DNA from 2 places in the Promicromonospora sp. NPDC019610 genome. Region 1 is predicted to be linked to the other one. Evidence: predicted binding sites of a transcription regulator. Region 1 holds the regulator's gene; the other holds the start of a gene.

What was found. Region 1 encodes LexA, which represses DNA repair genes until DNA is damaged. Its sites were predicted from a motif close to TCGAACANNTGTTCGA; they were not measured.
Region 2: a site for LexA is predicted at 1,768-1,783, ahead of ACH45N_RS15305 (DUF222 domain-containing protein). Genes of this name have one in related genera too.

What each region holds. Positions count from the first base shown of each region.
Region 1 covers NZ_JBIRXX010000001.1:2,341,994-2,345,380, forward strand. The annotation lists gene ACH45N_RS10425 (ATP-dependent DNA helicase) at 1-194, shown strand, start outside; gene ACH45N_RS10430 (L-lactate dehydrogenase) at 204-1,193, shown strand; gene lexA (transcriptional repressor LexA) at 1,266-2,081, opposite strand; gene ACH45N_RS10440 (LysM peptidoglycan-binding domain-containing protein) at 2,273-2,764, shown strand; gene nrdR (transcriptional regulator NrdR) at 2,927-3,387, shown strand, end outside.
Region 2 covers NZ_JBIRXX010000002.1:809,252-812,638, forward strand. The annotation lists gene ACH45N_RS15295 (DNA-binding protein) at 235-1,185, shown strand; gene ACH45N_RS15300 (VOC family protein) at 1,294-1,719, shown strand; gene ACH45N_RS15305 (DUF222 domain-containing protein) at 1,835-3,387, shown strand, end outside.

The sequences.
Region 1 (3,387 bases):
ACGCGGCGCTCCTGCTCGCGCAGGGCGCGGGACGCCTGGTGCGCAGCATGGACGACCGGGGCGTCGTGGCGGTCCTCGACCCACGGCTCGCGACGGCGCGGTACGCGTCGTTCCTCACCCGGTCGATGCCCGGGTTCTGGCCCACCACCGACCCGAAGCTGGTCCGCGCCGCGCTCGCCAGGCTCGACACATAGCCTGAGGGCATGGCAGCCCCTTCGGACGTCACCGCAGCCCAGCCCGCCGGGTCCCGCACCACCAAGATCGCCGTGGTGGGTGCGGGGGCCGTGGGATCGACGCTCGCCTTCGCGGCGCTCACTCGCGGCTCGGCCCGCACCATCGCCCTGCTCGACATCGACCGGCAGAAGGTCGACGCCGAGGTGCTCGACCTGCAGCACGGGCTGATGTTCACGTCGCAGGCGCACGTGATCGGCTCGGACGACCCGGCGGTGTGCGAGGGGGCCGACGTCGTAGTGGTCACGGCGGGCGCCAAGCAGAAACCGGGACAGAGCCGCGTCGACCTCGCGGAGGCGACGATCGGGCTGATGCGCACCATCCTGCCGGGCCTGGTCGAGGTGGCGCCCGACGCGACCTACCTCATGGTGACCAACCCCGTGGACGTGGTGACCTACGCGGCGCTCAAGATCTCGGGGCTGCCGCGCGAGCGGCTCTTCGGCAGCGGCACCGTGCTCGACTCGTCGCGGCTCCGCGTCGTGCTCGCGGAACGGTGCGGGGTCGCCGTCGGGAACGTGCACGCCTACATCGCCGGCGAGCACGGCGACTCGGAGATCGCGCTGTGGAGCTCCGCGTCGATCGGCGGCGTGCCGCTGCTCGACTGGGTGCCGGTCGGCGGCGCCGCGCCCCTGGACGCCGCGGTGCGCGCGGAGGTGCACCGCGAGGTGGTCGACTCGGCCTACCGGATCATCGCGGGCAAGGGCGCCACGAACTACGCCGTGGGCCTGGCCGCGACCCGCATCATCGAGGCGGTGCTCAAGGACGAGCGCCGGATCATGCCGGTGTCCTCGCTGCTGGACGACTACCACGGCATCAGCGACGTGTGCCTGTCGGTGCCGTCCCTCGTGGACCGGCGGGGTGTCACGAGCACCGTGCAGGTGCCGATGTCGGACGACGAGCTGGCCGGGCTGCGCGCGTCGGCCGACAGCGTGCGCGCGGTGCAGCGGCGTTTCGGGTTCTAGCAGCAACGGCACAGGCCCGACCACCGTGAGCCGGTGGTCGGGCCTGTGCTCGTCTCGAAGCCTGTCGAGACCTCAGAGGCTGCGCAGCACCGCGACGACACGACCCAGGATCTGCGCCTCGTCACCCGGGATGGGCTCGTAGGCCGGGTTCTGCGGCAGCAGCAGCACGTGCCCGTCGGTCTGCTTGAAGGTCTTGACCGTGGCCTCGCCGTCGATCATGGCGGCGACGATCTCGCCCTGCTCGGCCACGTTCTGGCGGCGCACCACGACCCAGTCCCCGTCGCAGATCGCGGCGTCGACCATCGAGTCGCCCGCGACCTTGAGGAGGAACAGCTCGCCGTCACCGACGAGCTGGCGGGGGAGCGGGAAGACGTCCTCGACGACCTGCTCGGCGAGGATCGGGCCACCGGCCGCGATGCGACCGACGAGCGGCACGTACGACGGCGGCGGGGTGCTCGCGTCGTCCGGCACCGAACCGCCCCAGTGGACCTGGCCGCTGCGCCGCGGCTCGGGCCAGTGGATCTCGCCGCGCGTCGGCTTCTCGACCTGCTCGGCCAGGGGCTCGACGAGCTCCATGGCGCGCGGCCGGTTGGGGTCGCGGCGCAGGAAGCCCTTCTTCTCCAGCATCTGGAGCTGGTGCTTGACGCTCGACGGGCTGGCCAGCCCGACGGCCTCGCCGATCTCACGCATCGACGGCGGGTATCCGCGCGTCTCGAACGACTGCCGAATCGTGTCCAGCACAAGGCGCTGCCGCTCGGTGAGGCGGTCTGCCGGCGAGATCGCGTGCACGTCGGCGACCGCCCCGTCGCCCGGCGCGTCCAACGTGGCGACACCCGAGAGTGCCGTGTCGACGGCTCTCGTGTCGCTGGTCCCGTCCCGTCCCGTCATGCCCGTGCCCCTCCCGTTCCGACAAATGTTCTCCTGTGCGCTGCCCACTCTAGATCACAAATGTGCTCGGCTCAAACGAATGTTCGAGCGCGTCTCGACTTCTACGGTGTCCCGTGCTACACAATGGTACGAGCGTTCGACGAACGTGTGTATGACGGACAAGAGTTCGAGTCACCTTACGAGGAGGGGCCATGGGGGACGTGATCCCGCTGCGGCAGTACACCCCGGCGTACGGGCCGGCGTATGCGACGGTGTCCGGATCGGGCGCGGCCCGGGCCTATCGGCCGGGACCGGCGTACACCCCGGGCCGGGTGCCCGCGCCGCCCCGGCCCCGTCCCGCTCACTCGTACACGCCCCGCGGCCCGCGCACGGTCGCCGACCGGCTCGGTCTCGCCGGGCTGCGGCTCACCCGGCGCGGCCGCTTCGTGCTGGTGCTGCTGGCGATGCTCGTGGTCGCCCCGATGGCCACGTGGGGAGCGACCGCCGTGGCGAGCTCGCCGGGCGAACCCACGGAGGTCCGGGTGCACGCCGTGCAGCCGGGGGAGACGCTCTGGGGCTTCGCCGAGCAGATCGCGAAGCCCGGGGAGGACGTGCGGCAGGCGGTCGCGCGCCTGCAGGACCTCAACGAGATGACGTCGGGCACCGTGCGGGTCGGCGAGCTCCTCCTGCTCCCGAAGGACTGACCGGAAGGCCCTCGAAAAGTGGCCGGACGCCCCGACGAAGTGGACGGAGGCCACGATTCGCCGTCAAATGTTGCGGCGATGTTGCATGGGGGTGGTTTGCCCGCTTACGGTCGGGGCGCGACCGGATGTCTCCGGTCCGTGGCCGACCACGCAGGAGTCAGCATGCACTGCCCGTTCTGTCGCCACGCCGACTCGCGCGTGGTGGACTCGCGGACCGCCGACGACGGCCTGTCGATCCGGCGCAGGCGGCAGTGCCCGAACTGCAACCGGCGGTTCACGACCGTCGAGACGGCGAGCCTGTCGGTGGTCAAGCGTTCCGGCGCGACCGAGCCGTTCAGCCGCGACAAGGTCGCCGCCGGGGTGCGCAAGGCCTGCCAGGGCCGCCCCGTCAGCGACGACGACCTGGCGATCCTGGCGCAGCGGGTCGAGGAGACCCTCCGGAGCAACGGCAGCGCGGAGATCGACGCGTACGAGGTGGGCCTCGCGATCCTCGGCCCCCTGCGCGAGCTCGACGAGGTGGCCTACCTCCGGTTCGCGAGCGTCTACCAGTCGTTCGACTCGCTCGAGGACTTCGAGAGCGCCATCACGTCCCTGCGGGCGGAGCGCGCCGAGCGTGCCGCGGA
Region 2 (3,387 bases), on a different contig from region 1:
TCTGCTCTCCGTGAGCCGAGTAGTGCCTCGATTGATCCCGTCGAGCCCTGCTATCTAGCCGATCGTGCCGGTACTGCGCACCCGCTTCAGGAAAGCGGGTGCGCAGTGTGTGGAGCGAAAGTAGGAGTAGGATTGCGCTACTACTCGTACTACTACGGGTGGAAACAACGACCGACAGAACCGGGGACTGCGGAAGCCGGGACGGTCGCAACGACGACGTGAGCGGGGAACGACGTGCGGGACAAGGAACGGGTCTTCCAGGCAGCAGACGCACTGGCGGCCGAGGGCGCGGCGCTGACCGTGACGAACGTGCGCGAGCGCGCCGGCTGCTCCAACGCCACGGCCACGAAGTACCTGCGGGAGTGGCGCGACGCGAAGGCCGCCGAGGACGACGCGCGCACCGCGCTCCCCGACCTGCCCGCCGCGGTGAGCGCGCTGGCGGACCGCGGTCTGGAGGCCCTGTGGGGTGCGGCCGTCGAGGCGGCACGGGCAGAGCACGAGGCGGCAACGGCGGCGTCGGACGAGGCGCTGAGCGCCGTCGTCGGTGAGGCGGACACCCTGGCCGCGCGCGTGGACGAGGCCGACGCCGAGCTCGCGCAGTTCCGCGCCCTGCTGGAGACCGCGCGCGAGCACGCGCGGTCGGTCCAGGACGAGCGCGACGCGGCCGAGGAGGCCCGGGGCGCCGCCGCGGCGTCGGCCGCTCGGCTGGAGGGCGAGCTCGACGCCGCGCGGCGGGCGCTGGAGGCCGTGCGCGACGAGCTCGCCGAGGCCCGGGCGGGCGCTGCGGTCGCCGAACGCGCGCGCTCCGAGGCGGAGGCGGCACGCGCCCAGGCGGACGGCGCCGCCGTGGGCCTGCGCGAGTCCCTGACGGACGTGCGGGGAGCGTTGGAGGCCGCACGGGGCGACGTCGCGCAGGCGAACCGGGACCGGGCCGCCGCCGATGTCGCGCGCGCCGGCGCCGAGGCCTCCGTGGCCCGGCTGGAGGGCGAGCTCTCCGCGGCTCGGGACGCGCTGGAGTCCGCGCGCAGGCAGGCGGCGGACGCCGAGCTGGCGCGCGTGGCGGCGATCGCCGGCCAGGCCCAGGCCGAGGGCACCGCTGCCGGGCTGCGGGAGGCGCTGAGCGCGGCCACCCAGCGGGTCGATCGGTCCGGGACCGAGTCCGCCTCCCCGGCGCGGGCGGGGTGAACCAGACGGGGTGAACGGAGGGCGAAACGGCGGTTGAAAAGCGCCCCTGAGCACCAAGAACACCCGCGATCTCCGGCGAGTGTCAGTGTCCGGTGCTGAGATGGCGGCATGAGCCTTCGAGGATTCTCGACCATCAACTACTGGGCCGACGACGTCGCCGCTGCCTCCGCCTGGTACACGGAGGTGCTCGGCGTCGAGCCCTACTTCCAGCGCTCCGGACCGGACGGCACGCCGGCCTACGCCGAGTTCCGGATCGGGGACAACGAGGCCGAGCTCGGCCTCGTCAGCCGGGCCTACGCGCCCCCGGGGCTGCCCGACCAGCCCGGGGGCGCGCTCATGTACTGGCACGTCGACGACCTGCAGGGCACGGTGGCCCGCCTGCTGGAGCTGGGCGCCACCGAGTACCAGCCCGTCACCGAGCGGGGCCACGACTTCGTCACCGCCGCGGTCGTGGACCCGTTCGGCAACGTGCTCGGCGTGATGCACAACCCGCACTACATCGAGCAGTTCGGCGCGACCGCCCCGACGAAGTAGCGCGCCCGCCCCAAGAGTTGTCCACAGATTCCATCGCGGTCCGGCAGATCGAATGTCTGTTCGATAGAATCGGAAGGTCAGCACGGGAGCGGATCAGAGCGGGGGGTGGGGAGCGATGGACTACACACCACTGCCTCCGCCCACACCCGGACCGGTGTGCGGTCCTCGCGCCCTCGAGACCGTGCTGAACGAGCTGGACGTGCTCGCCGACGAGCTCGTCACCTCGGCAGGTCCGGACGCGGTCGCCGGCGGCGGAGAGTCCGCCGGCGCCGGTGGCGTCGCAGTCCCTCGGCTCGTGGACGCCGCGCCGAGGCTGCGTGCGCTCACCGCCCGCCTGGACACGGTGCGGCTGACCTGGCTACCGGTGATCGAGGCCCGGCATCCCTGGCAGGCCACGGGTGCGCGGACGTTCTCGGCCTGGCTGGCCAGGACGGAGAACGTCAGCACCACCACCGCCAACCGGGAGGCCCGCACCGGCCGGGTGCTCCGCGATCACCTGCCCACGACCCGTGCGGCGGCGCTCGCGGGCGGCATCGGCGTCGACCATGTCCGTGCCCTGGTGGATGTCGCCCCCACCAGCGAGGCACGCAGGGCGGCGCTGGCGGCGCCGATCGAGCCGGAGCAACTGCCGCCGTCGCCCGCCGGGACACCGGAGGCGCCGGACGACGGCGGGGGTCGTGCGGCCGGCACCGCGGACGGCACGGGCGCCGGGCTGGATGACGACCCCGTCGGCGGCAAGGCTCCTGTCGATCCGGCCGCCATCGACGTAGACCTGGCGACGAATGGTGACACTCGAACCGCTCCCCCGGTGATCACCGGCGAGGGGTACCTGACCGGACTGGCCGGTGCCTGCGACCCGGCACGCTTTCGTCGGGTGCTGAAGCGGTTCGGGCAGGTCGCGGACCCCGACGCGGACGATCGCGGATACCGGCAGGCGACCGAACGTGAGCACCTGGAGGTCTCACCGACGTTCGGGGGATGGCACGTCAACGGCTTCCTCACCGACGAGCACGGGCACCTGCTGTCGACGGCGCTCGGCTCGATGATGGGTGCCCCGGCCGCCGGCGACGACCGCACCCCCACCCAGCGCCGGGCGCAGGCACTCGCCGACCTGGCGCGGGACGTCCTGGACAACGGCCGCGTCGGCTCGGGTGCCGCGGTGCGCCCGCACGTCCACGTGACCGTGTCGCTGACGGAGCTGCTCCGGAGCGGCCGGTCGAACAGCCACGGCGGACGGGGCGATGCCGGATCGTCGGATGCCGGATCGTCGGACGCCGGATCGAGCGGTGCTGACCTGGGTGATGCCGACACGACGGATGCTGGCCCGACCGGTACCGGAACGAGCCTGATTTCTGACGCGACGGGGTCGCGGCACGGGCTCGGTGGACCTGCTCTCGATCTCGCCGGCGGTAACGCCGGTAACGTCGGTGCCCTCCGTCCCGGCGACCTGACGGCGCTGACCGCTCAGCCCGCGACGTTCACGGGGGCGTCCACGACCGGGAGCGTCGTTCCGCGCGACCTCCTGCGCCGGCTTCTGTGCGATGCCGAGGTCACGCGTGTCGTGTTCGGCGCCGACGGCACCGCGATCGACGTCGGACGGTCCCAGCGCACGGTGACCGGGCAGATGCGCAAGGCCGTGATCGCCCGAGACCAGCACTGCGTCTACCC